Regions from separate parts of the Citrobacter rodentium NBRC 105723 genome, predicted to be linked through region 1. Evidence: predicted binding sites of a transcription regulator. Region 1 holds the regulator's gene; each other region holds the start of a gene.
What was found. The regulator PurR, encoded in region 1, represses purine synthesis genes. The targets are predictions, from matches to a motif close to CANGCAAACGTTTGCNTG.
Positions count from the first base shown of each region.

Region 2: a site for PurR is predicted at 2,780-2,797, ahead of pyrD (quinone-dependent dihydroorotate dehydrogenase). Genes of this name have one in related genera too.
Region 3: a site for PurR is predicted at 1,764-1,781, ahead of purL (phosphoribosylformylglycinamidine synthase). Genes of this name have one in related genera too.
Region 4: a site for PurR is predicted at 1,694-1,711, ahead of gcvT (glycine cleavage system aminomethyltransferase GcvT). Genes of this name have one in related genera too.

Region 1 is NZ_CP082833.1:4,080,590-4,088,446, reverse strand. It holds gene K7R23_RS19425 (riboflavin synthase) at 1-10, shown strand, start outside; gene cfa (cyclopropane fatty acyl phospholipid synthase) at 47-1,195, opposite strand; gene punC (purine nucleoside transporter PunC) at 1,485-2,690, opposite strand; gene punR (DNA-binding transcriptional activator PunR) at 2,803-3,735, shown strand; gene purR (HTH-type transcriptional repressor PurR) at 3,732-4,757, opposite strand; gene cydH (cytochrome bd-I oxidase subunit CydH) at 5,051-5,140, shown strand; gene K7R23_RS19395 (MFS transporter) at 5,306-6,472, shown strand; gene sodB (superoxide dismutase [Fe]) at 6,545-7,126, opposite strand; gene K7R23_RS19385 (C40 family peptidase) at 7,252-7,857, opposite strand, start outside.
Region 2 is NZ_CP082833.1:4,477,251-4,485,107, forward strand. It holds gene K7R23_RS21375 (YcbX family protein) at 1-969, shown strand, start outside; gene zapC (cell division protein ZapC) at 966-1,508, opposite strand; gene pyrD (quinone-dependent dihydroorotate dehydrogenase) at 1,685-2,695, opposite strand; gene ssuE (NADPH-dependent FMN reductase) at 2,939-3,514, shown strand; gene K7R23_RS21395 (sulfonate ABC transporter substrate-binding protein) at 3,507-4,481, shown strand; gene ssuD (FMNH2-dependent alkanesulfonate monooxygenase) at 4,478-5,623, shown strand; gene ssuC (aliphatic sulfonate ABC transporter permease SsuC) at 5,635-6,426, shown strand; gene ssuB (aliphatic sulfonates ABC transporter ATP-binding protein) at 6,423-7,190, shown strand; gene pepN (aminopeptidase N) at 7,362-7,857, opposite strand, start outside.
Region 3 is NZ_CP082833.1:2,951,865-2,959,721, reverse strand. It holds gene purL (phosphoribosylformylglycinamidine synthase) at 1-1,689, opposite strand, end outside; gene mltF (membrane-bound lytic murein transglycosylase MltF) at 1,947-3,494, shown strand; gene K7R23_RS13980 (hypothetical protein) at 3,540-3,764, shown strand; gene tadA (tRNA adenosine(34) deaminase TadA) at 3,768-4,310, opposite strand; gene yfhb (phosphatidylglycerophosphatase C) at 4,328-4,963, opposite strand; gene K7R23_RS13965 (PTS transporter subunit EIIC) at 4,967-6,331, opposite strand; gene murQ (N-acetylmuramic acid 6-phosphate etherase) at 6,343-7,236, opposite strand; gene K7R23_RS13955 (MurR/RpiR family transcriptional regulator) at 7,354-7,857, shown strand, end outside.
Region 4 is NZ_CP082833.1:408,969-416,825, forward strand. It holds gene gcvH (glycine cleavage system protein GcvH) at 95-484, opposite strand; gene gcvT (glycine cleavage system aminomethyltransferase GcvT) at 510-1,604, opposite strand; gene K7R23_RS25885 (hypothetical protein) at 1,777-1,980, shown strand; gene ubiI (FAD-dependent 2-octaprenylphenol hydroxylase) at 2,054-3,256, opposite strand; gene ubiH (2-octaprenyl-6-methoxyphenyl hydroxylase) at 3,500-4,678, opposite strand; gene pepP (Xaa-Pro aminopeptidase) at 4,675-5,991, opposite strand; gene K7R23_RS01875 (YecA/YgfB family protein) at 6,019-6,597, opposite strand; gene zapA (cell division protein ZapA) at 6,765-7,094, shown strand; RNA gene ssrS (6S RNA) at 7,136-7,319, shown strand; gene K7R23_RS01890 (5-formyltetrahydrofolate cyclo-ligase) at 7,343-7,857, shown strand, end outside.

The DNA.
Region 1 (7,857 bases):
CGAAGCGTAAAGAAAAGTCCCGGTAACGAAACCGGGACTTTTTCATTTAGCGAGCGACGCGCAGGCCGTTTTCGACGCCGCGTGTGAACACCACCTGCCAGAGCTGGATGTCACGGGCGCGAAACGCCCCCGCGCAGGCATTGAGATAATAGGTGAACATCCGTTTGAAACGCTCGCTGTAGTTATCCGCAATTTGCGGCCACGCGGCGAGGAAGCGTTCATACCAGGCCATCAGCGTCGTGTCATAATCGGCGCCGAAGTTGTGCCAGTCTTCCATCACAAAGTGGGATTCGCTGGCGGAGGCGATCTGGCGAACCGAGGGCAGACAGCCGTTAGGGAAGATGTATTTATTGATCCACGGATCGACATTATTATCGGTTTTTTTCGAACCGATGGTATGCAGCAGAAAGATCCCATCCGCTTTTAAATTACGGTCCACCACCTCAAAATAGGTGTTGTAGTTTTTCGGCCCGACATGTTCAAACATGCCCACCGACACAATCCGGTCAAACTGATCGCGTAAATCGCGGTAGTCCTCAAGCAGAATAGAGACATCCAGACCGGCACAGCGCGCCTGCGCCATTTTTTGCTGCTCGGCTGAAATCGTCACGCCGACGACGCTGACGTCGAAATTTGTCGCCATATACTGCGCCAGACCGCCCCAGCCGCAGCCAATATCAAGCACCCGCATTCCCGGACGTAGCTGTAATTTTTCGCAGATTAGTTGCAGTTTGGCCTGCTGCGCGGCTTCAAGCGAATCAGCATCCTTCCAGTATGCGCAGGAGTACTGCATATACGGGTCGAGCATACGGCTAAAGAGGTCGTTGCCGAGATCGTAATGTTCTTTACCGACGATCCAGGCGCGTTTTTTTGATTGTAAATTAAACAGGCGGGCGCCAGCGATGCGGAGGGTGTCTTTGAAATGATGGGGAAGCTGATTTTCAAGGCCGGCGCGCAATACTTTGCTAAAAAACATGTCCAGTCGATCGCATTCCCACCAGCCATCCATATAACTTTCACCCAGCCCCAGCGATCCCTCCTGCAAGACACGTTTAAAAAATCCTGGGTTATTAACGTGAATGTCCGAAGGGGCGGAGCCGTTAATGGCAATGCCAGCGCGGCTTAATAATTCGTTAGCGATACGGTACCAGTCATCATCTGGTACATTGATTTCTTCTATACACGATGAACTCATAGCTTCTCCATCACTGGTCGGTGATCAGAACCTTAAAACAGCGTAGACGCTTTTTGGCTTTGTGAGAAATCTCACGGAAGTATTCCGCGAGCCTATAATCCGACGTAGAACAGAGGAAGGGAGGAACCCTTGCCGAAAGGCCATCCGTGGGGAAGCGGGAACGCTCCGGTTCCCGTTAACACATAATTATTATCGTATTTTTACTAACTGGAATTGAGTATAGGCCTCAAAAACCAATCATACAACCAAAAATTGTTAGCGAACTAATTGATTAGGTTGAGTTGGTATATCAATGCGTTTCCCCATGAGCAATCCCGTCGCTGTCATGCGATTGTCTGGCAACGCGTGGCTGAGATTGCATTTTGTAACCCAGCAAAGCCAGCAGTACCGTTGTCAGCATTACGCTGGTGGTGGTCAGTAGCGGCGTGCTGATTAGCCCGGAGACGACGAGGCTTGCAAGAAAGCACAGACCCAGCTGCAACGTGTTCTGTAAAGCCGCTGCGCGCCCGGTGGCCTGCGGGAACGGACGTAACGCCTGGGCGACCACAATCGGGTAGATCGCGCCGTTGGCGATTGCCATCACGCAGAAGGGGATAAGAATCTCCGTCAGCGTGACGTGACTGAGGAAGCTTGCCCCCCATGTGGCGATGACGCTCAGGGCGTAGAGCGCCAGCAGCCACGGCAGCATTTGTTGCCCCTGCCATTTTTGCAGCGCAGCGCGACAGCCATACCCGCCAATGAGAAACGCGATGGTCTGAGGAACATAGCTCAGGCCGATGATGGCCGGGGTATAGCCCATCGCGTTAAGGATAAACGGCGAGCCGGTAAGCCAGGCAAAAAAGCTGGCGGAACAGGCGGCGTAGATCAGCACGTTCCCGCGATAGCTCCTGGTGCGCAGTAACGTGGCGAAAGTCAGTTTATGTTCGCTGTCACTGCGCGCTTTTTGCGCTGGCCTGAGACGCAGAGCAGGCAGCATTAGCACCAGCGTGATAGCAAACAGAGTGGCGAAAATCGCCTGCCAGCTAAAGTGGGTGAGGATCCAGCTGCCCAGCAGCGGCGCCAGCGCAGGGGAGAGCCCCACCAGCGGCATGATGGTGGCGAAAATGCGGTTAATTTTTTGCGACGGATAATAATCCGTCACCAGCGCCTGCCAGATAACGGATGCGGCGCAAACCCCCACCGCCTGAATAAAGCGCAGCGCCAGTAAGGCGGCGGCGCTCTCCACCCACAGCATCCCCAGACTGCCAAGAGCGAAAATAGCTAATCCCAACAGCAGTACCGGTTTACGTCCATAGCGATCGGAAAGCGGTCCCCACAGCAGCTGCGCCACGGCAAAGCCGGCCAAAAACAGACTGAGGCTGGCGCTGACCGCGGAAGCGGACGTTTGCAGGTCACTCTGAATGGCGGCGAAGGCAGGGAGATACATATCCGTTGCCAGAAATCCCAGCACGCTAAGGCCCGCCAGCCAGACTAAAAACCCTTTTCCTGGTTGCATAGTTGTTCTCTTATTTTTAATGAAAAACTCTGGCGCAGAGTGTAGGGAGTGTCTTTTACCTTGTGAAACGGTAATATTTGCTTATTGCGTTCAAAAATTTTGCAGGCAGATTATGTGGTCAGAATACGCGCTGGAAGTGGTGGATGCGGTGGCGCGCAACGGGAGTTTCAGTTCGGCAGCGCAAGAGTTGCACCGGGTGCCTTCGGCGGTAAGCTATACGGTACGTCAACTGGAAGAGTGGCTGGCGGTGCCGCTGTTTGAGCGGCGGCACCGGGATGTGGCGCTGACGCCTGCCGGCGTATGGTTTTTAAAAGAAGGGCGTTCTGTTATCAAAAAAATGCAGGACACCCGTCGGCAGTGTCAGCAAATTGCTAACGGCTGGCGCGGGCAGTTGCCGATCGCGGTGGACAATATTGTTCGGCCTGAGCGCACCGGGCAGATGATCGTCGATTTCTATCGCCACTTCGACGATGTGGAGCTGCTGGTGTTTCAGGAGGTCTTTAACGGCGTCTGGGATGCGCTCTCTGACGGCAGGGTGGAACTCGCCATCGGCGCGACCCGCGCCATTCCGGTAGGGGGACGCTACGCCTTTCGGGATATGGGGATGCTGAGCTGGAGCTGCGTGGTCGCCAGCCATCACCCCCTGGCGGCGATGGCTGGACCGATAAGCGATGACACGCTGCGAAACTGGCCCTCGCTGGTGCTGGAAGATACCTCGCGCAATTTGCCTAAACGGGTAACGTGGCTGCTGGACAATCAGAGGCGGGTGGTGGTGCCGGACTGGGATTCGTCCGCCACCTGCATCAGTGCCGGACTCTGTATCGGCATGGTGCCGACCCACTTTGCCAAACCGCATCTTAACGCGGGACGATGGGTGGCGCTTGAGCTGGAAAATCCCTTCCCGGACGCCGCCTGCTGTCTGACCTGGCAGCAAAATGATATGTCGCCCGCGCTGGCGTGGCTGCTGGAATATCTGGGAGACAGCGAAACGCTGAACCGGGAGTGGCTGCGGGAGCCTGATGAGACGCCCGCAGAGAAGGCTTAGCGGCGATAGTCGCGGAACGGGCCGTCGGCCACCGAACGACGCTCAATCAGGCGCGGATGCACCTCTATTGACTGCGACTCCTCACGCTTGTTGACGATGCGGTCCAGCAGCATATTAAAGGCCGTTTCACCCAGCGAATCTTTTGGCTGGTGGATAGTGGTCAATGCCGGGGTAAAGAAGCGGGCGTTGCGCACGTTGTCATAGCCAATCAGCGACACATCCTGCGGAACGCGCAGGCCCATTTCGTCAGCGGCGCAGAGCGCACCCATTGCCATGATGTCGCCGCCGCAAAATACTGCCGTCGGGCGATGCGACTGCGACAGGATCTGCTGCATGGCGCGATAGCCGGACTCGGGTTCAAAATCGCCCTGCACAATCCAGTTTTCCGGCACTTTAATCAGCGCCTCTTCCATCGCTTTCATAAAGCCGGCCAGGCGGCCCGCGCCGGTGTTGCGCTCCAGCGGACCCGGAATTACGCCGATTTCACGATGTCCGCGCTCCACCAGGTAGCGACCCGCCATATAACCGCCCTCAAAGGCGTTATCGATCACCGAGTCGGTAAAGTCGGCTTTCGCTTCGCCCCAGTCCATCACCACCATAGGGATATGGCGATACTCCTCCAGCATTGCGAGCAGGGGATCGGGATACTCAGAGCACATCACCAGCAGACCGTCGACGCGCTTCTGCGCCATCATCGACAGATAGGCGCGCTGTTTTTCCAGGTTGTTCCAGGCGTTGCCGAGGATCAGGGTGTAGCCTTTCTGGAAGCAGTTTTTTTCCACCGCTTCAATAATTTCGGCAAAATACGCGGCTTCGCTGCTGGTCGCCAGCAGGCCAATGGATTTGGTGTGATTCACCTTCAGGCTGCGGGCAACGGCGCTGGGGGAATAGTGCAATTCTTTGATTGCCGCCCACACCGCGTTACGCGTTTCCTCTGCAACGAAACGCGTTTTATTGATTACGTGTGATACGGTTGTAGTGGAAACGTTTGCTCGCTTCGCTACATCTTTAATGGTTGCCATTACATCTCACTCCAGACCCTGCCTGAACATTAAATACGCTAAGTAATCGTTTGCCTTTACACACCCCGATCGCAACATCAGGGTTGCGGCACGCCGGGAAAACGACACGGAACGTCAGGAAGGGGTCAATGGCCGGTACGCTAAACAAGTAAGCGTCGAATTTTGGCTGATCTTAACGAAAAGGGGAAGTGTTAAAAACAGATATCACTCTAAAACATGGGAGATTTTTACCGTCAAGTGTGCAAAAATGCGCTATATCACTTTTTGTGTGGGTATAAAAAGGAGAAAACTTGATGAGCACCGATCTGAAATTTTCATTAATCACCACGTTTATTGTTCTGGCCCTGATTGTTGCGGGTGGTTTAACCGCAGCGCTGCACTGATTCATCGCTGAGGGGGCGGTTGCTCCCTCACGCTCGCCGCTATTGTTATCGGTTTTGCAAAAGTCTTTTGTAAAATTGTAAACTTCTCTTTTTTTGTGATTAGCATCATACTTTTGACTTTCCTTAGCATCGCGAATAAACGCGGACAGGCGGAGTCATTACCGTATGAAAATAAATTATCCCTTACTGGCGCTGGCCATTGGCGCATTCGGTATCGGTACGACTGAATTCTCTCCAATGGGCTTATTGCCGGTTATTGCCCGCGGCGTCGATGTGTCGATACCCGCAGCAGGGATGCTGATCAGCGCTTACGCCGTTGGGGTGATGGTCGGCGCGCCGCTCATGACGCTGCTGCTTTCGCACCGTGGCCGCCGTAATGCCTTGATCTTTCTGATGGCTATCTTCACGCTGGGGAACGTGCTTTCCGCTATCGCGCCTGATTACGCCACGCTGATGCTGTCCCGCATCCTCACCAGCCTCAACCACGGCGCATTTTTCGGCCTCGGTTCCGTTGTCGCCGCAAGCGTGGTGCCAAAGCACAAGCAGGCGAGCGCGGTCGCCACTATGTTTATGGGGCTGACCATCGCCAACATTGGCGGCGTGCCGGCGGCAACCTGGCTTGGGGAAACCATTGGCTGGCGCATGTCGTTTATTGCGACCGCCGGACTGGGGGTGATCGCCATAGTGAGCCTGTTTTTCTCCTTGCCGAAAGGCGGCGCCGGTACGCGTCCGGAGGTGAAAAAAGAGCTGGCTGTGCTGATGCGCCCGCAGGTGCTGTCGGCATTACTGACCACGGTGCTGGGCGCCGGCGCTATGTTCACGCTTTATACTTATATCGCGCCGGTATTGCACAGCATCACCCATGCCACGCCAGCGTTTGTCACCGGGATGCTGGTGCTGATTGGCGTTGGCTTCTCTATCGGCAACTATCTTGGCGGTAAACTGGCCGATCGCTCGGTTAACGGCACGCTGAAAGGCTTTCTGCTGTTGCTGATGGTGATTATGCTGGCGATCCCGTTCCTTGCGCGCAATGAACTGGGGGCGGCCATTAGTATGGTGGTCTGGGGGGCGGCAACCTTTGCGGTCGTGCCGCCGCTGCAAATGCGCGTGATGCGTGTGGCGCACGAAGCGCCGGGCCTGTCGTCCTCGGTCAACATTGGCGCCTTTAATCTCGGTAACGCGCTGGGCGCCGCCGCGGGCGGGGCGGTGATTTCCGGGGGGCTGGGCTACAGTTTCGTGCCGGTAATGGGGGCGATTGTCGCCGGGCTGGCGTTACTGCTGGTGTTTGTCTCGGCGAGAAAACAGCCTCAGCCAGAGTGCGTCGCCAGCTAAAATAAAAAGCCGGATGGCGGCAATTGCCCCGTCCGGCCTGTATTCACGCCCGATGCGCGGGCGTTGAGGCAGTTACGCGGCGAAGTTCTTCGCTACAAACGCCCAGTTAACCAGCGCCCAGAAATTTTCCAGATAACCCGGACGCGCATTGCGATAGTCAATGTAATAGGCGTGTTCCCATACGTCGACCGTCAGCAGCGGCGTGGCGTCGGTGGTCAGCGGCGTACCGGCGTTTGAGGTGGAGACGATCGCCAGCTTGCCGTCTTTTCCTTTGACCAGCCAGGTCCAGCCAGAACCGAAATTCTTGATTGCGGCATCGGTAAACTGTGCTTTGAAGTCGGCGAAGCTGCCGAAAGAGGCGACTATCGCATCAGCCAGCTCACCCGTCGGTTCTCCCCCGGCGTTCGGCGCCAGGCAGTTCCAGTAGAACGTGTGGTTCCAGACCTGCGCGGCGTTATTAAACACGCCGCCGTCGGCGCTACGCACGATCTCTTCCAGCGACTTGCCTTCAAACGCAGTGCCTTTGATCAGGTTGTTCAGGTTAGTGACATAGGTCTGATGGTGTTTGCCATAGTGATATTCCAGCGTTTCAGCGGAAATATGCGGTGCAAGCGCATCTTTGGCATACGGTAATGCAGGTAATTCAAACGACATTGCTTCTCTCCTTATTATTTATAGTGCAGCGCACAATAACCTTATTGTACGTAAGGATAGGGTAGCAAATTGAAAGGTGTGACAAAAGAAGAACTTACCCTGTTGTAACACAACAGGGCAAAATTTTAACGGATGGTTTTCGGCGTCATTACCCGCCGGGCGCCGACGTAGTGGCGCTGCCAGTAATCTTCGCTCAGCGAGGTGATCTGAATTTCACGGCCGGTGCGCGGTGACTGAATAAATTTGCCGTTACCGACGTAAACGCCAACGTGATCGGCAGTACCTCGTCCCTGAGTGCGGAAAAAGACCAGATCGCCGTTTTTCAGCTCGTCGCGTTTGATCGGCGCCGCATCGCGCAGGTGATACATTTCATTTGCCGTGCGTGGAATCGGGAACTTAACAAGATCCTTGTAGGCGTAATAGACCAGACCGCTGCAATCGAACCCGGTACGCGGTGACGCGCCGCCCCAGCGATAAGGCTTGCCTATCTGGCTCATCAGCTTATTCATCGCCGTGCGGGTCGCTTTCTGCACCTTTATTTTATGCGCATCAGCAAGGGTGGCATTCGCGGCGCTTTTCACTTTTATACATTTCGGCTTACGGTCTTTACGCGGCGTGCATTTTTCCGTCCAGCTTACGGCGGCTGTCTTTGCGACGGTAGTTTTACTCCGGCGGCTGGCGGTTCGGGAAGTCCTGGCGGCGGTGGCGATGCGTTTTTTACTGGAAGAAGC
Region 2 (7,857 bases), 400 kb from region 1:
GCCCGCCAGTATCCCCAAATGGTGCGCTTTACCCCTTCCCCGCTGCACGATGGTCTGCATTTAACCGCGCCGGATGGCAGCAGTGCGGTGGCGCGCTTTAGCGACTTCGCCGCCCAGGATGCGCCGACGGAGGTGTGGGGAAACCATTTCACCGCGCGCATCGCCCCGGACGCCATTAATCAGTGGCTGAGCGGCTTCTTTTCCCGCGACGTGCAGCTACGCTGGGTCGGGCCGCAGCTTACCCGCCGGGTGAAGCGTCACGCGGGCGTTCCGCTCTCTTTTGCCGATGGATATCCCTACCTGCTGGTGAATGACGCCTCGCTGCGCGACTTACAGCGGCGCTGTCCGGCAGGCGTTCAGGTTGAACAGTTCCGCCCAAATATCGTGGTATCCGGCGCAAGCGCCTGGGAAGAGGACACCTGGAAAGCGATCCGCATCGGCGAGGTCGTCTTTGACGTGGTAAAACCCTGTAGCCGCTGCATTTTTACCACCGTCAGCCCGGAAAAAGGGCTGAAGCATCCTTCCGGCGAGCCGCTGGCGACGCTGCAGTGCTTCCGCACCGCGCCGGACAACGGCGACGTTGATTTTGGCCAGAACCTGATTGCCCGCAACAGCGGCGTCATCCGCGTCGGTGATGAAGTGGAAATTTTGTCGACCGGACCTGCGCGCGTCTACGGTGCGGCCAGGCAGGATGATACTGTCGCCGTTGCGCCGCAGGCGGACGCTGCGGTTGACATCGACTGGCAGGGACAGGCGTTTCGCGGTAATAACCAACAGGTGCTGCTTGAACAGCTGGAAAGCCAGGGAATTCGGATTCCTTATTCATGCCGGACGGGAATTTGCGGCAGTTGCCGTATCAAACTACTGGAGGGTGAGGTCAGCCCGCTGAAGAAGTCGGCGCTGGGAGCGGACGGAACGATTCTGAGCTGTAGCTGCGTGCCAAAAACCGCGCTGAAGCTGGCGCGTTAAACCGCCTGACCGAGGCTGAAGCTGTCGGGATAAACCTGCGGCTTCAGCCTGTCGTTCATAATTTTAATCGCATCGCCAAGCTGCATAGTACGCCCCGCCACCACCACGCAAGGCTGCGCCAGTAAACACAGCGTCGCATTTTCACCGGGTTCAACCACCAGCAGACTGACTTGCTCCAGCGTATCGCTCAGCCAGACGCAGGCGGTATCGCCAGTGGCTGGCGACCAGTTCTCGTTATGCGCGACGAAATGCCAGCTTTTCGGCATCTGCGGCTTCAGGTAGCGGATTGCCACCAGCGCATTGAGCACCAGTTCCGCTTTCTGTTCTCTGGAAAGGTCGAGGTCACGGCACTTTTCTTCGAATGAGAAGTAAAGCGCGGCGTCGTCAACGCAAAAACCGGACGGGGAGAATGCATCCGGGGTGAGCATTTTACGGGCAAAACGCGAGCGGAATAACATGCCATTGGCTAAGTCGAGCATCATTCGGTCATGCTCTTCGTCATAATACCAGCGCCAGTTATCGTCAGGTTTAATTCGCATTTTTCTCTCCCCTTGCCATTATCCCGCTGCAAAAATGTCCTTTTTTTGCCGCTTCGCTTATTACCCTAATAAGCAAAGCTTAAAATGTGTAAATAAGCAACAGTGAGAGAATATAAAGCAACCAGGCGTGGAAATAAACCCCTGATTGCTCGATATGTAGACAAAGCGCGGGAAAATCAAATATGGGTAATGATTTCTTTAACCAGCGGCGGTCCTTTAAAAATAAAGCCGGAATATATCTGCACCAGCGACGCCCCGGCAGCCAGTTTTTCGCGCGCTGCGATAACCGAGTCGATTCCGCCGACGCCAATAATCGGCAGCTGGCCTTTTAATTCCTGAGCAAGACGGCGGATAATTTCTGTACTTTTTAATTGCAGTGGACGACCGCTTAAGCCACCGGTTTGATCGCAATTTTTCATTCCCTGTACCAGAGAACGATCGAGCGTAGTATTGGTGGCAATAACACCATCAATATTATGGCGAACTAAACTGTCAGCCACCTGGATCAATTCTTCCTCAGAAAGATCCGGGGCGATCTTTACGGCGATCGGAACATATTTCTGATGGATCGTTTGAAGATCGTTTTGCTTATTTTTAATTGCGCTCAATAAATCATCCAGCGCTTCGCCATATTGCAATGTGCGTAATCCCGGGGTATTCGGCGAAGAGATGTTAATGGCGATATAACCGGCATACGCATAGATTTTTTCCATACAAATCAGGTAGTCATCTTTGCCCTGCTCAACCGGCGTGTCTTTATTTTTACCGATATTAATGCCAAGCACCCCGTCGTAATGGGCCTTTTTCACGTTCTCAACCAGGTTATCGACGCCGTGGTTATTAAAGCCCATCCGGTTGATCAAACCTTCGGCATCGACCAGACGAAACAGCCTCGGCTTATCGTTACCCGGCTGCGGACGCGGCGTGACGGTACCGATCTCGATCGAACCGAATCCCATTGCGCCCAGCGCGTCAATGCACTCCCCGTCTTTATCAAGGCCGGCAGCCAGACCAAGCGGATTTTTAAAGGTCAGTCCCATGCAGGAGACCGGTTTTGCAGGCACTTTCTGACGGATCAGCGCTTCAAACGGCGTTCCCGCCACGCGGCGTAACTGCTGAAAGGTCAATTCGTGGGCGCGCTCTGGATCGAGCTGAAAAAGGGCTTTACGAACGAAGGGGTAGTACATGAACTCTCCTGGATTCCCGGTGTGCAAACCGGGGGCGTATTATGGGCGATATCGCACAAAAAGGGAATTGACCTGCGGCAATAAAAAGCAATCGTTTCCCTGGCGTCCCTCTTTTTATGCCTTTTTCAGCTTTTCAATTGCACATAAATCATTTCGGTTCCCCCCGCTCCCCATGTCAGACTGCGCAAAATGTTATTAATTTTAACAAAAAACAAACATTCAGTTATAAGGGGAACAGACACTATGCGTATCATCACTCTGGCGGGAAGCCCACGCTTCCCTTCTCGCTCCAGCGCGTTACTTGAGTACGCGCGGGAAAAATTAAGCGCGCTGGACGTAGAGGTCTGCCACTGGCATCTGCACAACTTCGCCGCGGAAGACCTTTTATATGCGCGTTTTGACAGCCCGGCGCTGCAAACCCTGAGCGAACAGCTGCATGAAGCGGACGGCCTGATTGTCGCCACCCCAATCTACAAAGCCGCTTACTCCGGCGCGTTAAAAACGCTGTTGGATCTCCTGCCCGAGCGGGCGCTGGAGGGAAAAGTCGTGCTACCGCTGGCTACCGGCGGCACCGTTGCGCACCTGCTCGCCGTTGATTATGCCCTGAAACCGGTGCTTAACGCGCTGAAGGCCCAGGAAATTTTACATGGCGTGTTCGCCGACGACTCACAGGTCATCGACTATCAGCATAAGCCGCAGTTCACGCCCAATTTACAGCGGCGCCTCGACAGCGCGCTGGAAACTTTCTGGCAGGCTCTGCATCGTCGTGATGCGACGCCGTCCGTCGTCACCGTTCAGCGAGGAGCCGCCCATGTTTAATCTGCTTAAACTGCGTTCACCGTGGCTGGCGCTGGGCGGAATGCTGATGCTTTCCGCCGTGACCCACGCTGCGGAGCCATCACCCGAAGCATTACGCATTGGCTACCAGAAAGGCAGCATCAGCATGGTGCTGGCGAAAAGTCATCAGCTTCTGGAGAAACGTTACCCGCAAACGCGGATCGCCTGGGTTGAATTCCCGGCCGGGCCGCAGATGCTGGAAGCCCTTAACGTCGGCAGTATCGATCTCGGCAGCACCGGCGATATTCCGCCTATCTTCGCTCAGGCCGCCGGAGCGGATTTGGTTTACGTCGGCGTCGAACCGGCCAAACCGAAAGCGGAAGTCATTCTGGTGGCGGAAAACAGCCCGATAAAATCGGTGGCTGAGCTGAAAGGCCATAAGGTGGCGTTTCAGAAAGGCTCCAGCTCGCACAATCTGCTGTTGCGCGCGCTACAGCAGGTCGGACTGAAATTTACCGATATCCAGCCGGTGTATCTGACCCCCGCCGACGCCCGCGCCGCCTTCCAGCAGGGCGACGTCGATGCCTGGGCTATCTGGGATCCCTACTATTCCGCAGCGTTATTGCACGGCGGCGTGCGGGTGCTGAAGGACGGCACCGACCTGAAGCAGACCGGTTCGTTCTATCTCGCCGCCCGGCCTTATGCGGAGAAAAACGGCGCGTTTGTTCAGGGCGTGCTGGAAACCTTCAGCCAGGCCGATGCGCTGACGATTTCTCAGCGCCCGGAGAGCATCGCCCTGCTGGCAAAAACGATGGGACTACCGGAACCGGTCATCGCCTCGTATCTCGATCACCGTCCGCCCACCGCCATTTCGCCGGTCAGCGCCTCTGTTGCGGCATTGCAGCAGCAAACGGCAGATCTGTTTTACGACAACCGTCTGGTACCGAAAAAAATCGATATCCGCCAGCGCATCTGGCAGCCCACTCAACAGGAAGGAAAACAGTTATGAGCCTGAATATGTTCTGGTTTCTGCCGACTCACGGCGACGGTCACTATCTGGGAACGGATGAAGGCGCGCGCCCGGTGGATCACAGCTACCTGCAACAGATTGCCCAGACGGCGGATCGTCTCGGCTTTACCGGAGTATTGATCCCGACCGGACGCTCCTGCGAAGACGCCTGGCTGGTGGCGGCATCGATGATCCCGGTGACCCGGCGTCTTAAGTTCCTGGTGGCGCTGCGCCCGAGCGTCACCTCGCCGACGGTGGCGGCGCGTCAGGCGGCCACGCTCGACAGGCTGTCTGATGGTCGGGCGCTGTTTAACCTGGTGACCGGCAGCGATCCGCAGGAGCTGGCGGGCGACGGCGTGTTTCTCAACCATACAGAGCGCTATGAAGCCTCCGCGGAGTTCACTCAGGTCTGGCGGCGTCTGTTGCAGGGTGAAACCGTTGATTTCAACGGTAAGCACATTCACGTGAACGGGGCGAAGCTGTTCTTCCCACCGGTTCAGCAGCCGCACCCGCCGCTTTATTTTGGCGGTTCATCCGACGTCGCGCAGGATCTCGCCGCGGAGCAGGTGGATCTCTATCTCACCTGGGGCGAACCACCGGAGCAGGTGAAAGAAAAAATTGCCCAGGTGCGGGCGAAAGCCGCAGCGCGCGGCCGCACCATTCGTTTTGGCATTCGTCTGCACGTCATTGTACGCGAAACCAACGATGAGGCCTGGCGCGCGGCGGATCGGCTGATCGCGCATCTTGACGACGACACCATTGCCAAGGCCCAGGCCGCATTCGCCCGCACCGACTCCGTCGGCCAGCAGCGGATGGCGGCGTTACATAACGGCAGGCGCGACAAACTGGAGATCAGCCCTAACCTGTGGGCGGGCGTGGGGCTGGTGCGCGGCGGCGCAGGAACGGCGCTGGTTGGCGACGGGCCGATCGTTGCGGCGCGCATCAATGAATATGCCGCGCTGGGCATCGACAGCTTCGTGCTTTCAGGCTATCCGCATCTGGAGGAGGCCTGGAAAGTGGGCGAACTGTTATTCCCGCACCTTGACGTCGCGACCCCGGCCATCCCGCAGCCGCAGCGTCGGCATCTGCAGGGCGAAGCGGTCGCCAATGATTTTATTCCGCAAAAAGTGGCCCAGAGCTAAGGAGTCCGTTTATGGCAACACCGACACGTAAATGGCTGCTGCGCGTCGCCCCCTGGTTTTTACCGGCGGGCATCGTCGCCGTCTGGCAGTTGGCCTCTTCGCTGGGCTGGCTTTCCGGACGCATTTTCCCCTCGCCGGAGGGGGTACTGACCGCCTTCTGGACGCTCTCCGTCAGCGGCGAACTCTGGCAGCACCTGGCGATCAGCGCCTGGCGCGCGCTGATTGGCTTTTCGATTGGCGGGTCCCTGGGACTGACGCTGGGGCTGATCAGCGGCCTTTCACGCTGGGGCGAACGTCTGCTGGATACCTCTATCCAGATGCTGCGCAACGTCCCGCATCTGGCGCTGATTCCTTTGGTCATCCTGTGGTTTGGCATTGACGAAACCGCGAAGATCTTCCTGGTGGCGCTGGGCACGCTGTTCCCCGTTTATATCAACACCTGGCACGGGATCCGCAATATCGATCGCGGGCTGGTGGAGATGGCGCGCAGCTATGGTTTATCCGGCCTGCCGCTGTTTCTCCACGTGATCCTCCCCGGCGCTCTGCCCTCGGTGATGGTGGGGGTGCGTTTTGCTCTTGGCCTGATGTGGCTGACGCTGATTGTGGCAGAGACTATTTCCGCCAGTTCCGGAATCGGCTATCTGGCGATGAACGCCAGGGAGTTTCTGCAAACGGATATCGTGGTCGTCGCCATTATTCTCTACGCCCTGCTCGGCAAGCTGGCCGACGTCAGCGCGCAGCTGCTGGAACGCGTCTGGCTGCGCTGGCATCCGGCTTATCATATGAAGGAGGCCAACGTATGAATACCGCCCGTCTGAATCAGGGAACGCCGCTGCTGCTGAATGCGGTAACGAAAAAATATAGCGAATACGCCGTGCTCAACCGGCTTGATTTACACATCCCGGCCGGCCAGTTCGTTGCCGTCGTCGGACGCAGCGGCGGCGGGAAAAGCACCCTGCTGCGCCTGCTGGCGGGGCTGGAAACGCCGACCGCGGGCGAACTGTTAGCCGGCACCACGCCACTTTCGGCTATTCAGGAGGATACGCGAATGATGTTTCAGGATGCGCGTCTGCTGCCGTGGAAGTCGGTTATCGATAACGTCGGGCTGGGGCTGAAGGGAAACTGGCGCGACGCCGCGCGTCAGGCGCTGGCGGCGGTAGGGCTGGAAAACCGGGCGGCGGAATGGCCTGCCACGCTTTCCGGCGGCCAGAAGCAACGGGTGGCGCTGGCGCGCGCGCTGATCCACCGCCCCGGCCTGCTACTGCTGGATGAACCGCTCGGCGCGCTGGATGCCCTGACCCGTCTGGAAATGCAGGATCTGATCGTCTCGCTGTGGCAGGAGTACGGTTTTACGGTGCTGCTTGTCACCCACGACGTCAGCGAGGCCGTAGCGATGGCCGATCGGGTGTTGCTGATTGAAGATGGCAGGATCGGTCTCGATCTGACGGTGGATCTTGCGCGCCCGCGCCGTCTGGGCTCGGTACGTTTAGCGGAACTTGAAGCGGAGGTACTGAACCGGGTGATGCAGCGAAGCGAAACGGAGCAGCCGGTTCGTCGGCATGGCTGATATGCAGGCCGTTATCGGCCAACAAGCGTGAACGCCATCGCGTATTTTGCCGGATGGCGGCTACGCCTTATCCGGCCAGGGACAACTCAAAACGTAGGCCCGGTAAGCGTAGCGCCACCGGGCGTTTTGCACGATGGCGGCTGCGCCTTATCCGGCCAGTCAAACAATTTATCAGGCTAACGCTTTGCTGATTTTCTCGAACAGATCGCCGGAAAGATTTTCCAGCCCTTTCAGTTGCTCCAGCGCCGCGCGCATCTTTTCCTGACGCTGCGCATCGTAACGCTTCAGGCGAATCAGCGGTTCAATCAGACGTGAAGCCACCTGCGGGTTACGGCTGTTCAGCTCGGTCAACATTTCGACCAGGAACTGATAGCCGCTACCGTCTTCGGCGTGGAACGCCGCCGGGTTGTTGCCGGCAAAGGCGCCAATCAAAGAACGAATACGGTTCGGGTTGCTCATGCTGAACGAGCGGTGCTGCAACAGACCTCGTACCGTCGCCAGCACGTTATCCGCCGGGCTGGTGGCTTGCAGAATAAACCACTTATCCATCACCAGACCGTCCTGATGCCACTTGTCGTCGTACGCCTGCATCAGCGCGTCACGGCACGGCAGCTGCGCCGCTACCGCCGCCGACAGTGCCGCCAGCGCATCGGTCATGTTGTTGGCC
Region 3 (7,857 bases), 1.1 Mb from region 1:
GAACAGCGGAAGCTGGTCAGCGGCTACCGCCAGCACGTAGCGCTCCTGGGATTCGTTACACCAGATCTCCAGCGGGCTCATGCCCGGCTCGTCGCTGAGAATGTCGCGCAGTTCGAACTTACCGCCGCGTCCGCCGTCGCTCACCAGCTCCGGCATGGCGTTGGAAAGCCCGCCCGCGCCAACGTCATGAATAAAGAGGATGGGGTTGGCGTCGCCCAGCTGCCAGCAGCGGTCAATCACCTCCTGGCAGCGACGCTCCATTTCCGGGTTGTCGCGCTGAACGGAGGCGAAGTCGAGATCCGCGTCGGACTGGCCGGAGGCCATTGACGACGCCGCGCCGCCGCCCAGGCCGATGTTCATCGCCGGACCGCCGAGAACGATCAGCTTCGCGCCGACGTTGATCTCGCCCTTCTGGACGTGATCGGCGCGGATGTTGCCTATCCCGCCCGCCAGCATGATCGGCTTGTGATAGCCGCGCAGCTCTTCGCCGTTATGGCTGTTGACCCTTTCTTCATAGGTACGGAAGTAGCCGTTCAGCGCCGGACGGCCAAATTCGTTGTTGAACGCCGCGCCGCCCAGCGGCCCTTCGGTCATGATATCCAGCGCGGTCACAATACGCTCCGGCTTGCCGAAATCTTCTTCCCACGGCTGCTCAAAGCCCGGAATACGCAGGTTGGACACCGAGAAGCCCACCAGCCCCGCTTTTGGCTTCGCCCCGCGTCCGGTTGCGCCTTCGTCGCGGATTTCGCCGCCGGAACCGGTCGCCGCCCCCGGCCACGGCGAGATTGCCGTCGGGTGGTTATGGGTTTCAACCTTCATCAGTATATGCGCCGGCTCCTGGTGGAAGTCGTAGCGGCCGGTCTGATGGTCGGCAAAATAGCGACCAACCTCTGAGCCTTCCATCACCGCTGCGTTGTCCTTATAGGCAGACAGCACGTGGTCCGGAGTGGTTTCAAAGGTGTTTTTGATCATTTTGAACAGCGACTTCGGCTGCTGCTCGCCGTTAATCACCCAGTCGGCGTTAAAAATCTTGTGGCGGCAGTGCTCGGAGTTCGCCTGGGCGAACATATACAGTTCGATATCGTTCGGGTTACGCCCGAGCTTCGTGAACGCATCCTGAAGATAATCAATTTCGTCTTCCGCCAGCGCCAGACCGAGGCGCAGGTTGGCGTCGATCAGCGCCTGACGGCCTTCGCCCAGCAGATCCACGCTTTCAACCGGCGCGGGTTCATGATGAACGAACAGCTTCTGCGCATCGTCTAACGAGGTAAAAACCGTCTCCATCATTCGGTCATGCAGTTCAGCGGCAACCTGCCGCCACTGCTCCGCGCTCAGCGTGGACGCTTCAATATAGTAAGCAAGGCCGCGCTCCAGTCGGTCAATCTGCTTCAGGCCGCAGTTATGGGCAATATCCGTCGCTTTGGAAGACCAGGGAGAGATGGTGCCGGGACGAGGCGTAACCAGCAGCAGTTTGCCTTCCGGCGTATGGCTGCTCAGGCTCGGGCCATACTTCAGCAGGCGGGCAAGCTGCGCCTGTTCATCGTCGTTCAGTGGCGCATTCAGATCGGCAAAATGGACGTACTCGGCGTAAATTGTGTGGACCTGGAGCCCGGCAGCCTGAAAGCGCGCCAGCAGTTTGTTGATACGGAATGCCGACAGTGCAGGCGAACCACGCAGAATTTCCATCATAAGTCTCTCGTCTTCTAAGCTTTCGGTGTGCCCAAGTGGGGAAACGGGCGTCATTATAAAGAATCTGCGTCGCTGACGAAACCGTTTGCGTCGAAATAAAATCGCCGCCGCTTTTTGCCAGACGGTGCGGCCAATTGTTCTAATTAGTTGCCAACTGACGCAACTTTAAGCAAAATGCCGCTCATCAATGAATACTCTTAATTTTCCTGGCATTTTTCCCAAGTCTGAGGCAAAGCACGATACAGAGAATTAACTAATTGAAAAAATTAAAGATTAATTATCTGTTCATCGGCATACTGACGCTACTGCTGGCCGCTGCGCTTTGGCCCTCGATTCCCTGGTTCGGTAAAGCCGACTCCCGTATCGCCGCCATTCAGGCGCGGGGAGAGCTGCGCGTAAGCACGGTCAGCTCGCCGCTGACCTACTCTCAGCTCAACGGCAAGCCCTATGGGCTGGACTATGAACTGGCGCAGCAGTTCGCGAACTATCTTGGCGTAAAGCTGAAGGTGACCGTGCGCCAGAACATCAGCCAGCTGTTCGACGATCTCGATAACGGCAACGCCGACCTGCTCGCCTCCGGGCTGGTCTATAACAGCGAGCGGGTCAAAAACTATCAGCCTGGCCCTACCTACTACTCCGTTTCCCAGCAGCTGGTTTATAAGGTCGGTCAGTATCGTCCGCGCACGCTGGAGAAAGTCAGCGACAGTCAGCTCACTATCGCGCCCGGACATGTGGCGGTGAACGATTTGCAAACCCTGAAAGAGACAAAGTTCCCCGATCTGAGCTGGCGGATCGATAAGAAAAAAGGCACCACCGAGCTGCTGAACGCGGTGATCGCCGGCAAACTGGATTACACCATTGCCGATTCCGTCGCCATCAGCCTCTACCAGCGCGTCCATCCCGAACTGGCGGTTGCGCTGGATATCACTGACGAACAGCCGGTCACCTGGTTTAGCGTGCTGGATAATGACAACACCTTATCCGCCGCGCTGCTCGATTTCTTTAACAGCATCAATGAAGATGGCTCGCTGGCGCGGCTGGAGGAAAAATACCTGGGGCACGGCGATGATTTCGACTATGTGGACACCCGCACTTTCCTGCGCGCGGTGGACGCCATGCTGCCCGAGCTGAAACCGCTGTTTGAGAAATATGCCCAGCAGATCGACTGGCGACTGCTGGCGGCAATCGCCTGGCAGGAGTCGCACTGGGACCCGCAGGCCACCTCGCCGACCGGCGTGCGCGGCATGATGATGCTGACCAAAAACACCGCGCAGAGCTTAGGGCTCACCGATCGCACCGATGCCGAACAGAGCATCAGCGGCGGCGCGCGCTATTTGCAGAGTATGATGAGCAAACTACCGGAAAGTATTCCGGAGGATGAACGCATCTGGTTCGCTCTGGCGGCTTATAACATGGGCTACGCGCATATGCTTGACGCGCGGGCGTTGACGGCCAAAACCAAAGGTAACCCGGACAGCTGGAGCGACGTTAAACAGCGCCTGCCGCTGCTCAGTCAGAAACAGTATTACAGCAAGCTGACCTATGGTTACGCACGCGGCCACGAAGCGTATGCCTACGTCGAAAATATCCGTAAATACCAGATCAGCCTGGTGGGCTATTTGCAGGAAAAAGAAAAGCAGATCGCCGAGGCTCTGAAACTGGCGCAGGCTTATCCGGTGGTATCGCCAGACGAGTTCGATAACGCAACGTTTCCCCTCTCCTCTTTCCTGTCTCAGGCGTCATCGCACTATCTGACGCATACCTCTTTCCTGCTGTTTTCGCCGCCGCAGAAAGAGGAAGAATAACCGCCGGCTAAAAATGCCCGCCATATCACGGGCGTTTCCGCACCAGTGCCAGGTCAAGGCGGTGACAAAGCCTGTTATCTCTATATCCCTGCGGCGCTCATCGTCATGTCAATGCTGCGGATGGGGCGTTTTCTGCAACGCGAAGAGCGCCAGTTTGACTGGCCTGCTTACTGGCATATTGCCGCTGCCTGCGGTTTTTCTTCGCTTCCGCGCCTGACGGACGCCTACAGCCGTTTTTTTCATCACCCGCCGACGGCGGAAAGGATCTGAGGATTACTCAGTGGCGGACGACGCTTTCTTTAGCGCCTTGATTTCCTGGCGGCGCATGCGGAAGAAATCGCTGAGCAGCGTCGCGCACTCGTCGCGCAGCACGCCCTCGGTGATCTCTACGCGATGGTTCATACCCGGATGATGCAGCACGTCGATGAGCGAACCGGCTGCGCCGGTCTTGGCATCCCGCGCGCCAAACACCACGCGGCTGATGCGACTGTGCACCATTGCGCCAGCGCACATTACGCACGGTTCAAGGGTGACGTACAGCGTGGCGTCAATCAGCCGGTAGTTCTGCAATACCAGCCCGCCCTGACGCAGCGCCATGATTTCCGCGTGGGCGGTAGGATCGTGACGGCCAATCGGGCGGTTCCATCCTTCGCCGATGACGCGATTGTTATGCACTAATACGGCTCCGACCGGCACTTCACGCTCGTCCCAGGCGCGCTTCGCGAGGGTTAACGCATGGCGCATCCAGTATTCGTGGCTAAATTCGACAGCTGACAAAGCGTTTACTCCGGTAATCATAGCGGGCGCATTATACATGGTCGCTATGCTTTCAACTATTCCAGCTGCTGAAGTTCTCCCTGCGGCGTGACCCGCCAGCGGTGCTGGCAAAAATAGAGCAGCGGGTTATCCTGGTTACTGTCGCTGTAGCCGCTGTACAGGCGCAGCGGCGTGCCGATTTTCCGCTCAAGCTGCGCCACTTTCTCATGCCCCAGGCAGCGCAGCGTCAGCACCCAGCCGCCGTAGCCGCGTTTCATCTGGCTGGCGATAAGGTTCACCCGCGGCAGCCAGGGCGTATCAAAATAGACCTGCTCCACCAGCGACTGCGGCGAACCGGTAATAAGCCAGATATCCGCATCGGAACTGAGCAGATAGGTCGTCAGACGTTCCTGCACCAGCGGAAACGCCGTCACGCTTTCCCGGAACCAGCGGGCGAAATCAGCGTGCAGCGCCTGTAAACGCGCTTCGCTGTGGCCGAAGGTGCAGCCCCACAGCAGCAGACTCATCGGCCAGCGCGCGGCGCGCCCTTTTATCAGCAGAGCCCCGACAATCACCGGCAGCAGAGGGAGGACGAGCAGCGCATTCAGCGGCTGGCGACGCAACAGATAACGCAGGAAGCTGCCGAACATATCCTGCTGGTGTAACGTTCCATCCAAATCAAAAAATACGACGCGACGCTCGTGACTGGTCAAACTTTACTCCTCTGGATCGTTGAACCCCAACAGCCAGGTAAACAGGAACCCGGCAATAACCGCTACTAAATAGCCTAACAGATAGAGCATCACTTTTCCGGTCACAATCGTTAACGCCAGCGGTAAACCGGAAATGCCGAAAGTGATCACGGTGGCGACCTTCCAGTAGCCGATCAGCGCGCCGCCGACCGCGCCGCCGAGACACGCGCCGATAAACGGTTTACCGAGCGGCAGCGTGACGCCGAAAATCAGCGGCTCGCCAACGCCCAGCAGCCCGACCGGCAGTGCGCCTTTGATCACTTTTTTCAGGCGCGCGTTGCGGGTTTTCATCAGTACGGCAATCGCCGCCCCGATCTGCCCGACGCCTGCCATCGCCAGTACGGGAAGCAGCGCGTTGTAACCATGCGCCTGCACCAGTTCAACATGAATCGGCACCAGCCCCTGGTGTAGCCCGGTCAGCACCAGCGGCAGGAAGGTGCCTGCCAGCACCGCCCCCACCAGAAAACCGCCGCGATCGATAGCCCAGGATGCGCCATGCGCGATAAACTCCGAGATCCAGCCGCCCAGCGGCTGTAGCGCCACGATGGCGATTGTGCCGGTGATCAGAGTGGTGAGCAGCGGATTAAGGATCAGCTCCAGCGAGCCCGGCAATACGTCGCGCAATTTGCGCTCGATCCAGCACATTAACGCCACGACCAGCAGTACGGCGATTACCCCGCCGCGTCCGGGCTGTAGCGCCTCGCCGAACAGCGTGACCTGCGCCAGCTGCGGACTCGAAAGGATACCGGCCATCACGCCGCCTAACGCCAGCGATCCGCCGAACACTTTGGCGGTATTGACCCCGACAAGAATGTTCATGATAGCAAAGACCGCGCTGCCGAAAATGCCCATCAGCGCCAGCACGTTCGGATACTGCGTCGCCACATCGCCAACGATATCCGGGCGCTTAAGGATATTGATAATGCCGGTAATCAACCCGGAGGCGATAAACGCCGGTATCAGCGGAATAAAGACGTTCGCCAGCTTGCGCAGCGCATCGCTCATCGGCGCTTTATATTTCGCTTTGGCCTGCGATTTGGCGCGCTCAATATCCTCCACTGCCGGGCGAGCGCCCCCCTCCGCCAGCAACGCGCGCATGGCGTCGACCACTTTTGCCGCCTTACCGGGGCCAACGATAAGCTGGTGCTGCTCCCCCTGCCTGACGTAGCCGCTGACCCCCGGCAACTGCCTGAGACGCGGAATATCGAGCGCCGCTTCGTCTTTAACCTCGACCCTGACGCGCGTCATGCAATTTTCCAGACGCAGAATATTTTGCTCTCCGCCTATTCCCAGCAAAATGTCGCTGGCAAGAACCGCCGTCTTATCCATCGCTACCTCGGTTAGTCTGCTAACGCCGCCCGTAAGAATCCCTGGTGGACGGCAAGTTTGTCTCTGGCCTCATCTGCGCTAAGGCCGGTCAGCGCCATTAAAATGGCGGGTTTAACGTCAAAATCGGTCTGCTTCAGCAGGAGTTCCGCCTCTTCCCGGGCGATGCCGGTAGTTTCAACCACCATCCGGCAGGCGCGATCGATAAGCTTAACGTTGGTGGCCTTCATATCGACCATCAGGTTCTGGTAAACCTTGCCGAATTTCACCATCGCGCCCGTGGAGATCATATTGAGCACCAGCTTTTGCGCGGTGCCGGACTTCAGGCGGGTTGAGCCAGTGAGCGCTTCGGGGCCCACCACCGGCGAGATGGCGATATCCGCTTCCTGCGCGACGGGAGAGTCAGGGTTACAGGAGACAGCCACCGTCGCGCAGCCGGATGTACGGGCATATTTCAGCCCGCCGATAACGTACGGCGTGCGTCCCGACGCGGCCAGCCCGACCACCAGATCCTGCGGCCTGAGGTTAAGGGCGATAAGATCGTCTTCACCGAGCTGCGGGTTGTCTTCCGCTCCTTCGACGGCCTTGAGCAAGGCTCCGGGACCGCCGGCGATTAATCCCACCACCAGCCCGTGCGGAACGCCAAAGGTCGGCGGGCACTCGGAGGCATCCAGTACACCAAGACGTCCGCTGGTCCCGGCGCCCATATAGATAATGCGGCCACCGGCTTTTAACGCTTCAGCGGCGGCATCGACCGCGCGCGCGACGTCAGGCAAGGTGGCTTTTACCGCCTCCGCCACCAGCGCATCCTGTTGATTAAAACGCTGGACCAGCTCAAGCGTGGATAGCGCATCAAGATCCATCGTCTGTGGATTACGGGTTTCCGATACTAAAGCGCCGAGATTCATATTTGCTCCTCAGGAATTTTTAATTCATATTAAACGTCAGAGATGGAATATAATATTCATACCGGCGAGAGAAAATGTCTTTTTGCTGTCGCCATCACGTTTTTGTCGGGGGAAGCCATGAACTGTTTAACGCATATTCGTCAGCGATATCCGGGATTCGCCCAGAGCGACAGGCGACTGGCGGATTATCTGCTGACGCAGCCGGACGCCGCCAGGCACCTCAGCTCCCAGCAGCTGGCGGAGGCGGCGGGCGTGAGCCAGTCCAGCGTGGTGAAGTTCGCGCAAAAGCTCGGTTATAAAGGCTTTCCGGCGCTGAAGCTGGCGCTTAGCGAAGCGCTGGCAAGCGCGCCTGCGCCGCACTCGGTGCCGGTACATAACCAGATCCGCGGCGACGATCCCCTGCGGCTGGTCGGCGAAAAGCTGATCCAAGAGAATGTGGCGGCCATGCACGCCACCCTCGACGTTAATAGCGAAGAAAAGCTGACGGAAAGCGTGACGCTGCTACGCAGCGCCCGTCGCATTGTGTTAACCGGCATTGGCGCATCGGGGCTGGTGGCGCAGAATTTTGCCTGGAAACTGCTGAAGATTGGCGTTAACGCCACCGTCGAGCGCGATATGCAT
Region 4 (7,857 bases), 1.7 Mb from region 1:
TTGCTCTGGTTACGTGCCCGGCGGCGCTAACGCTTACCGGGCCTACGCTCGTCTGTAGGCAGGATAAGCGCAGCGCCATCCGGCAAAAGCGTATTTACTCGTCTTCGAGTAATGCTTCATACGCGCTGGCATCCAGCAGCGAATCCAGTTCGCTCTCATCGCTGGCCTTGATTTTGAAGATCCAGCCTGCGCCATACGGCTCGCTGTTGACCTGCTCCGGAGAGTCGCTCAGCGCGTCGTTAACGGCCACGATTTCGCCGCTAATTGGCGCATAGATGTCAGACGCCGCCTTCACCGACTCGGCTACCGCGCAGTCGTCGCCTGCGCTGACGGTCGCGCCCACTTCCGGCAGGTCAACAAAAACCATATCGCCCAGCAGTTCCTGAGCGTGTTCGGTAATCCCCACGGTGTAAGAGCCGTCTGCCTCTTTGCGCAGCCATTCGTGTTCTTTGCTGTATTTCAGTTCTGCTGGTACGTTGCTCATTAATCAATCTCCAGAAAAGGATGAATCACGCGACGGCTTTGCCGTTACGCACAAAAACAGGTTTAGTCACTTTCACCGGCATTTCGCGGTTACGGATCTGCACTATCGCCGTCTCGCCAATGCCTTCCGGCACGCGCGCCAGCGCAATGCTGTAGCCCAGCGTCGGGGAGAAGGTGCCGCTGGTGATCACGCCTTCGCGCTGATTGCCCTGCGCATCGGTAAAGCGCACCGGTAGTTCATTACGCAGCACGCCTTTTTCGGTCATCACCAGGCCCACCAGTTGTTCAGTGCCTTTCTCGCGCTGCATCTCCAGCGCTTCACGCCCGATAAAGTCGCGGTCAGCCGGTTCCCAGGCGATGGTCCAGCCCATATTGGCCGCCAGCGGCGAAATCCCCTCGTCCATCTCCTGGCCGTACAGGTTCATCCCTGCTTCCAGACGCAGCGTATCGCGCGCGCCGAGACCGCATGGCTTCACGCCCGCCTCCACCAGCGCGTGCCAGAAATCCGCCGCCTTTTCGTTCGGCATCGCAATTTCATAGCCCGCTTCGCCGGTGTAGCCGGTAGTGGCGATAAACAGGTCGCCTGCCTGCACGCCAAAGAACGGCTTCATGCCTTCCACCGCCTGACGCTGCTCGTCGGTAAACAGCGTGGCGGCTTTCGCCTGCGCGTTCGGCCCCTGTACCGCAATCAGCGACAGGTCGTCACGAACGGTAATCTCAATGGCGTAAGGTTCGGCGTGTTGGGTGATCCAGGAGAGGTCTTTTTCGCGGGTGGCGGAGTTAACAACGAGGCGGAAGAAGTCTTCGGTAAAGTAATAAACAATCAGGTCATCTATCACGCCGCCCGAAGCGTTGAGCATACCGGAGTACAGGGCTTTGCCGGTTCTGGTGAGCTTCGCTACGTCGTTCGCCAGCAGATAACGCAAAAACTCCCGGGTGCGGCTGCCGTGCAGATCGACGATGGTCATATGCGACACATCAAACATCCCGGCGTCGGTGCGGACCGCATGGTGTTCATCAAGCTGAGAACCGTAATGCAGGGGCATCATCCAGCCATGAAAATCGACCATGCGCGCGCCACATAGCGTGTGTTGTTCGTACAAAGGAGTCTGTTGAGCCATCTTGTCCTCATTGAATAAGCGGGGCTGACAACCATTTCGCGATGCAATTTTCACCACGAAACCCGGCATCGAAGCCATTTCCCGGCCCCGACGCAAACGTTCTCTTTGACCCTGAACTTACCACCGAACCCGGCGCTAAACCATAAGACAAAATTAATCATCACATTAGCTTATGACAAAATTTCACCTGTCGGGCAAAAACACAATACTCTGCATTGTGCACCCTAACGCCATATATTATTCCAGTCAAAATGGTATAAATCGGCATAATAAAATATTAAATACGGAAAAGTTGTCAAAAATCGCGAAATTGAAAAATCCTAAAATTAGAAAAAGTAATGCGAAATCAGCGGTGAAATTAGTTTATTTCAAATGAGCAAACGCTCCCGGCAACGCTGCCGGGAGAGAGAAATGTGACGGGTTTCAAACTATGAGAATGAGGAGGATGTTCAGCGCAGCCATTCAGGAAGATCGTTCAGACCCATAGCCTGGCGAATAAGCTGCGGTTTAACGCCGGGAAGGGTGTCGGCCAGCTTGAGGCCAATATCACGCAGCAGTTTTTTCGCCGGATTCTCACCCGCAAACAGCTCGCGAAAGCCCTGCATACCGGCCAGCATCAGCGCCGCGCTGTGCTTGCGGCTGCGCTCGTAGCGGCGCAGATAGAGGTGCTGACCAATATCTTTACCCTGGCGATGCAGACGTTTCAGATCGTCGATAAGTTCCGCGGCATCCATAAAGCCGAGATTCACGCCCTGACCCGCCAGCGGATGAATGGTATGGGCAGCATCGCCGACCAGCGCCAGGCGGTGCGCGGCAAACTGGCGGGCGTAACGTCCCGTCAGCGGATAGATCTGACGTTCGCTCTCCACGCGGCACAGTCCCAGATGATTATCAAAAGCGATCGTCAGCGCCTGGTTAAACTCAGCGTCATCCGCCTGCTGCATCCGCTCCGCTTCTTCAGGCGAGAGCGACCAGACGATCGAGCACAGATGCGGATCGCGAAGCGGCAGAAACGCCAGAATCCCGTCACCGTGAAACGTCTGCCGGGCAACCGCGCCGTGCGCCTCTTCCGTGCGGATAGTGGCGACCAGCGCATGATGACGATAGTCCCAGAAGGTCAGCGGAATATCCGCTTTATTGCGCAGCCAGGAGTTCGCTCCGTCGGCACCAACCACCAGACGCGCCGTCAGCATCGTCCCGTCTTTAAGCGTCAGGAAGGTTTCGTTTTCGCCCCACGCCGCCTGCTGCAATTCCGCGGGGGCCAGCAGCGTGATGTCGGCGGCCTGCTGCGCCTTTTGCCACAGGGCGTAATGAATTACCGCATTTTCAACGATATGGCCAAGATGGCTGTAGCCCATGCTTTTATCGTCAAATTTAATGCGCCCAAAACTGTCTTTATCCCACACTTCCATGCCGTGGTAACAGCTGGCGCGGCGGGCGACGATCTCTGACCACACGCCGAGGCGGGTAAGCAGTTTTTCGCTGGCGGCGTTGATAGCCGATACGCGCAGCGCCGGTGCCGCATCCGCTGCCAGAGGCTGCGGTTCATGCTGCTCAAGAACCGCGACGCGCAGTCCGCTGCCCTGCAAACCGCAGGCGACAGCCAGGCCAACCATGCCTCCACCAACAATAGCTACATCAACACTTTGCACTGTTTACTCCTGGTCAAAAACGTCGTTCGTTATTCGTGGATCTGATAAGCGTAGCATCATCAGGCAGTTGTGCCGATTCTGCCGGATGGCGGCTGCGCCTTATCCGACCTACGGGAAATTAACGCCCACACCGGACACATTGCCGGATGGCGGCTGACACCTTCCGCCCGGAGACAATTCGTAGGCCTGATAAGCGTAGCGCCATCAGGCAATTACACCGTACCGGTCAGGCGGATGGAGGCCTTAACGCGCAACCCAGCCAAGCGTGCGCTTCGCCAGCGCATCGCGTGCCGGAGGAAATAACTCCATCGCCATCAGACCAACATTCCGCCCAACCAGCAGCGGCGCCCAGCGGTTGGCAAACAGATGCACCAGACCGTCCGTGACGCCGATAGTGGCATTGCGATCTTCCTGGCGGCGCTGCTGGTACGCTGAGAGGACGCTATAGTCGCCCACATCGCGCTTCAGGGCATGAACCTGCATCAGGGTTTCGGCAAGACTCATCACGTCGCGCAATCCGAGGTTAAACCCCTGCCCGGCGATGGGATGCAGCGTCTGCGCCGCATTGCCCACCAGCACGGTCCGATGGGTAAACGCTTTCGCCGCCGTGGTCAGCGCAAGCGGGTACGCGCTGCGTTTACCTGCCTGGGTAATCCGTCCCAGCCGCCAGCCGAAGGCCGCCTGCAGCTCACGGCAGAAGCGTTCATCCGACCAGGCCAGAATCTCATCGCGCTTGTCCCGCGGATGGCACCACACCAGCGAACAGCGGCCAGCAGACATCGGCAGCATCGCCAGCGGCCCGTGCGCGGTAAAGCGCTCGAAGGCGCGCCCGTGATGCGCAACCGAAGTGGCGACGTTGGCGATCACCGCCAGCTGTTCGTAGGGCTCCTGCTGCCAGTCGATACCGCAGGCGCTGGCCAGTGCCGAGCGCGTCCCATCCGCAGCGACCAGCAGGTTTGCGGAAAGCGTCTCGCCGCTTTCCAGCGTCACGCTCACCTGCTCCTGGGTACGCGCCACGCTGGCCACCCGCTGCGGACAGTGCAGCGTGACGCCCGGCGCTTTGCGCAACAGAGAAAACAGGCGCAGACCCACCTCGTGCAGTTCGACCACCTGTCCCAGCGCCGGGAGGCGATAGTCGTCGGCATCGAGAGTGACAAATCCGGCATGACCGCGATCGCTGACGTGAACGGTAGTAATGGCGGTGGCGCAATCGGCAATCGCCTGCCACACGCCTATCCGTGCCAGCTGCTGACAGGTGCCCGCCGCCAGCGCAATCGCCCTCGCATCAAATCCCGGATGCCCGTCGGCCTCCGGCGCCGTCGCTTCAATCAGATGTACCGGCAGCGTTCCGTGACTGAGCTGTGAAATAGCCAGCGCCAGCGTCGCACCGACCATACCGCCGCCAACGATGATCACGCTCATTGCTGGCGCGCTGCCGCCATCAGCGCTTCAATCTCATCGGCCTTTTTCACGACGCTGGCGGTAAGATTTTCGTTGCCGTTTTCGGTGATCAGAATGTCGTCTTCGATGCGAATGCCGATCCCACGCCAGGCTTCCGGCACATCGGCGTCCGGAGCGATGTACAGCCCCGGCTCAACGGTAATCACCATGCCCGGTTCGAGGATGCGCGAGCGCTCCTGACCATATTCGCCAACATCATGCACATCCAGCCCCAGCCAGTGGCTCAGGCCATGCATAAAGAACGGCCGATGAGCGTTGTCGGCAATCAGCTGATCCACCTCGCCGTGCAGAATGCCCAGCTTCACCAGCCCGCTAATCATAATACGCACCACTTCGCCGGTGACTTCCTGAATGGAGGTTCCCGGACGGTACAGGCGCAGACTGGTTTCCAGCGACTCGAGTACGATGTCGTAAATTTCCCGCTGGGCCGCGGTGAATTTGCCGTTCACCGGGAAGGTGCGCGTAATGTCGCCCGCATAGCCTTTGTATTCACAGCCTGCATCAATCAGCACCAGATCGCCGTCGCGCATTTCGCTTTCGTTTTCGGTGTAGTGCAGAATGCAGCCATTTTCACCGCTGCCGACAATGGTGTTATAAGAGGGAAAGCGTGCGCCGTGGCGATTAAATTCGTGATGGATTTCGCCTTCCAGCTGATACTCGTACATCCCCGGACGGCATTTTTCCATCGCCCGGGTATGCGCCAGCGCGGTGATCTCCCCGGCGCGACGCATAACGGCGATCTCCTCTTCCGATTTGAACAGGCGCATTTCATGCACCATCGGCCGCCAGTCGGTCAGGGTAGACGGCGCTTTCAGATTCTGCCGGCTGCCTTTACGCAATTTTTCCAGCGCGGAAAAGACGATCTCATCGGCCCAGGCATATTCGCCCTGCGCGTGGTAAACGGTGTCCAGACCGTTAAGCAGTTGATACAGCTGTTGATTAATTTCACTGAAGGCCAGCGCGCGGTCAACACCCAGCTTTTCCGGCGCGGCATCCTGCCCCAGACGACGGCCGAACCAGATCTCCGCGGTCAGATCGCGCACGCGGTTGAACAATACGCTGTGGTTATGCGTCTCGTCGCTTTTAATCAGCACCAGCACAGCTTCCGGCTCGTTAAAGCCGGTGAAATACCAGAAATCGCTGCTCTGGCGATACGGGTATTCGCTGTCCGCGCTGCGCGTCACTTCGGGCGCGGCAAAAATCAGCGCGGCGCTGCCGGGCTGCATTTGCGCCAGCAGCGCCTGGCGACGACGTTGGTATTCCTGCGGTGTCATGACGTGGCCTCCGTTTTCGTTTTACTTTTAGTGTAGCGTCGGTTTACGCACTTCCGGTGCGGTCGGCTGCTGACGGGTAAAGGTGTCGTGACACAGCAGCGCGGCAACGCGCACGTACTCGACGATCTCTTCGAGCGACATCTCCAGCTCTTCCTGATCTTCGTCTTCGTCATAGCCAAGCTGCGCAATGTTACGCAGGTCGTCGATGGCTTCACCCGTTTCACCAGTGACCTTATCCAGTTTAGGCTGCGTCACGCCCAGGCCAAGCAGGAAATGGTTGACCCATCCTGCCAGCGCGTCCGCGCGATCGAAAACGCTTACCTCGTCGCCGTCAGGCAGATAAAGCTGAAAAAGGAAACCGTCATCCTCCAGCGCGTCGCTGATGGCGGCATGCATTTTACGCAGCGCCTGCGCCAGTTCATGACCGAAGGCAAGCCCTTCGTTCGTCAGGTCGTGAAGCAGCGGCTGCCATGAGCTGTCGTTGTTGCCGCCGCAAATCATCCCGCTGATTAAACCGTGCATTTCGGCCGGGGTCAGTCCGGCCCCTTGTTGGTGCAAATACTGGTTCATCGCGTTGTAACCAGGCATTTCGTTCTGTATAGACATACGCATTCGTCATCAAAGGGAGGATATTCATGATATGCTACCACTCCGGACCCTGGTGATGCCAGAAAAGGGCTTGTATCTTCACACCAGGGTAGCTATAGTGTCGCCCCTTCGCGGACCACGGGTCTGGAGACGAAGGCAGCGCAGTCAATCAGCAGGAAGGTGGCATGTCTGCACAACCCGTCGATATCCAAATTTTTGGCCGTTCACTGCGAGTGAATTGCCCGCCCGAACAAAGGGATGCGTTGAATCAGGCTGCGGACGATCTGAATCAGCGGTTGCAAGATCTGAAAGTTCGCACTAGAGTCACAAATACTGAGCAGCTGGTCTTCATTGCCGCACTGAACATCAGCTATGAGTTAACTCAGGAAAAAGCGAAGACCTGCGAGTACGCGGCGAGCATGGAGCAACGAATTCGGATGCTACAACAGACCATTGAACAGGCGCTGCTTGATCAGGGTCGCATAACCGAAAAAACGGGCCAAAATTTTGAATAACACTTCCCGGTTTACTATGGTACAGTGACCGTGAAGAAAAAATTTCTCTGAGATGTTTGCAAGCGGGCCAGTCCCCTGAGCCGATATTTCATACCACAAGAATGTGGCGCTCCGCGGTTGGTGAGCATGCTCGGTTCGTCCGAGAAGCCTTAAAACTGTGACGACACATTCACCTTGAACCAAGGGTTCAAGGGTTACAGCCTGCGGCGGCATCTCGGAGATTCCCTTCTTAAAAGCTGGCGACAGCCATGACGCAACATTCCGAACTTCCTTTATCACGACACGATATCCGCCGCATGATCCGGCAGCGTCGTCGCGCGCTGACGCCTGAGCAACAGCTTGAGTCCGGTCAACGCGCCGCAACCCGAATGCTGGCCTACCCGCCGATGACGATGGCGCGCACGGTCGCCGTGTTTTTGTCGTTTGATGGCGAACTCGACACACAGCCGCTGATTGAACAACTCTGGCGCGCGGGCAAGCGCGTTTATCTGCCGGTTCTCCATCCCTTCAGCCGCGGTAATCTGCTGTTTTTACACTATCATCCGCAAAGTGAACTGGTAACAAACCGCCTGAAAATTCAGGAGCCGAAGCTGGACGTACGCGAGGTGCTGCCGCTTGCGGATCTGGACGTGCTGGTGACGCCGCTGGTGGCGTTCGACGAATACGGTCAGCGTTTGGGTATGGGCGGCGGCTTTTACGATCGTACGTTGCAAAACTGGCAGCAGCATGGCTTAACGCCGGTAGGGTATGCGCACGATTGTCA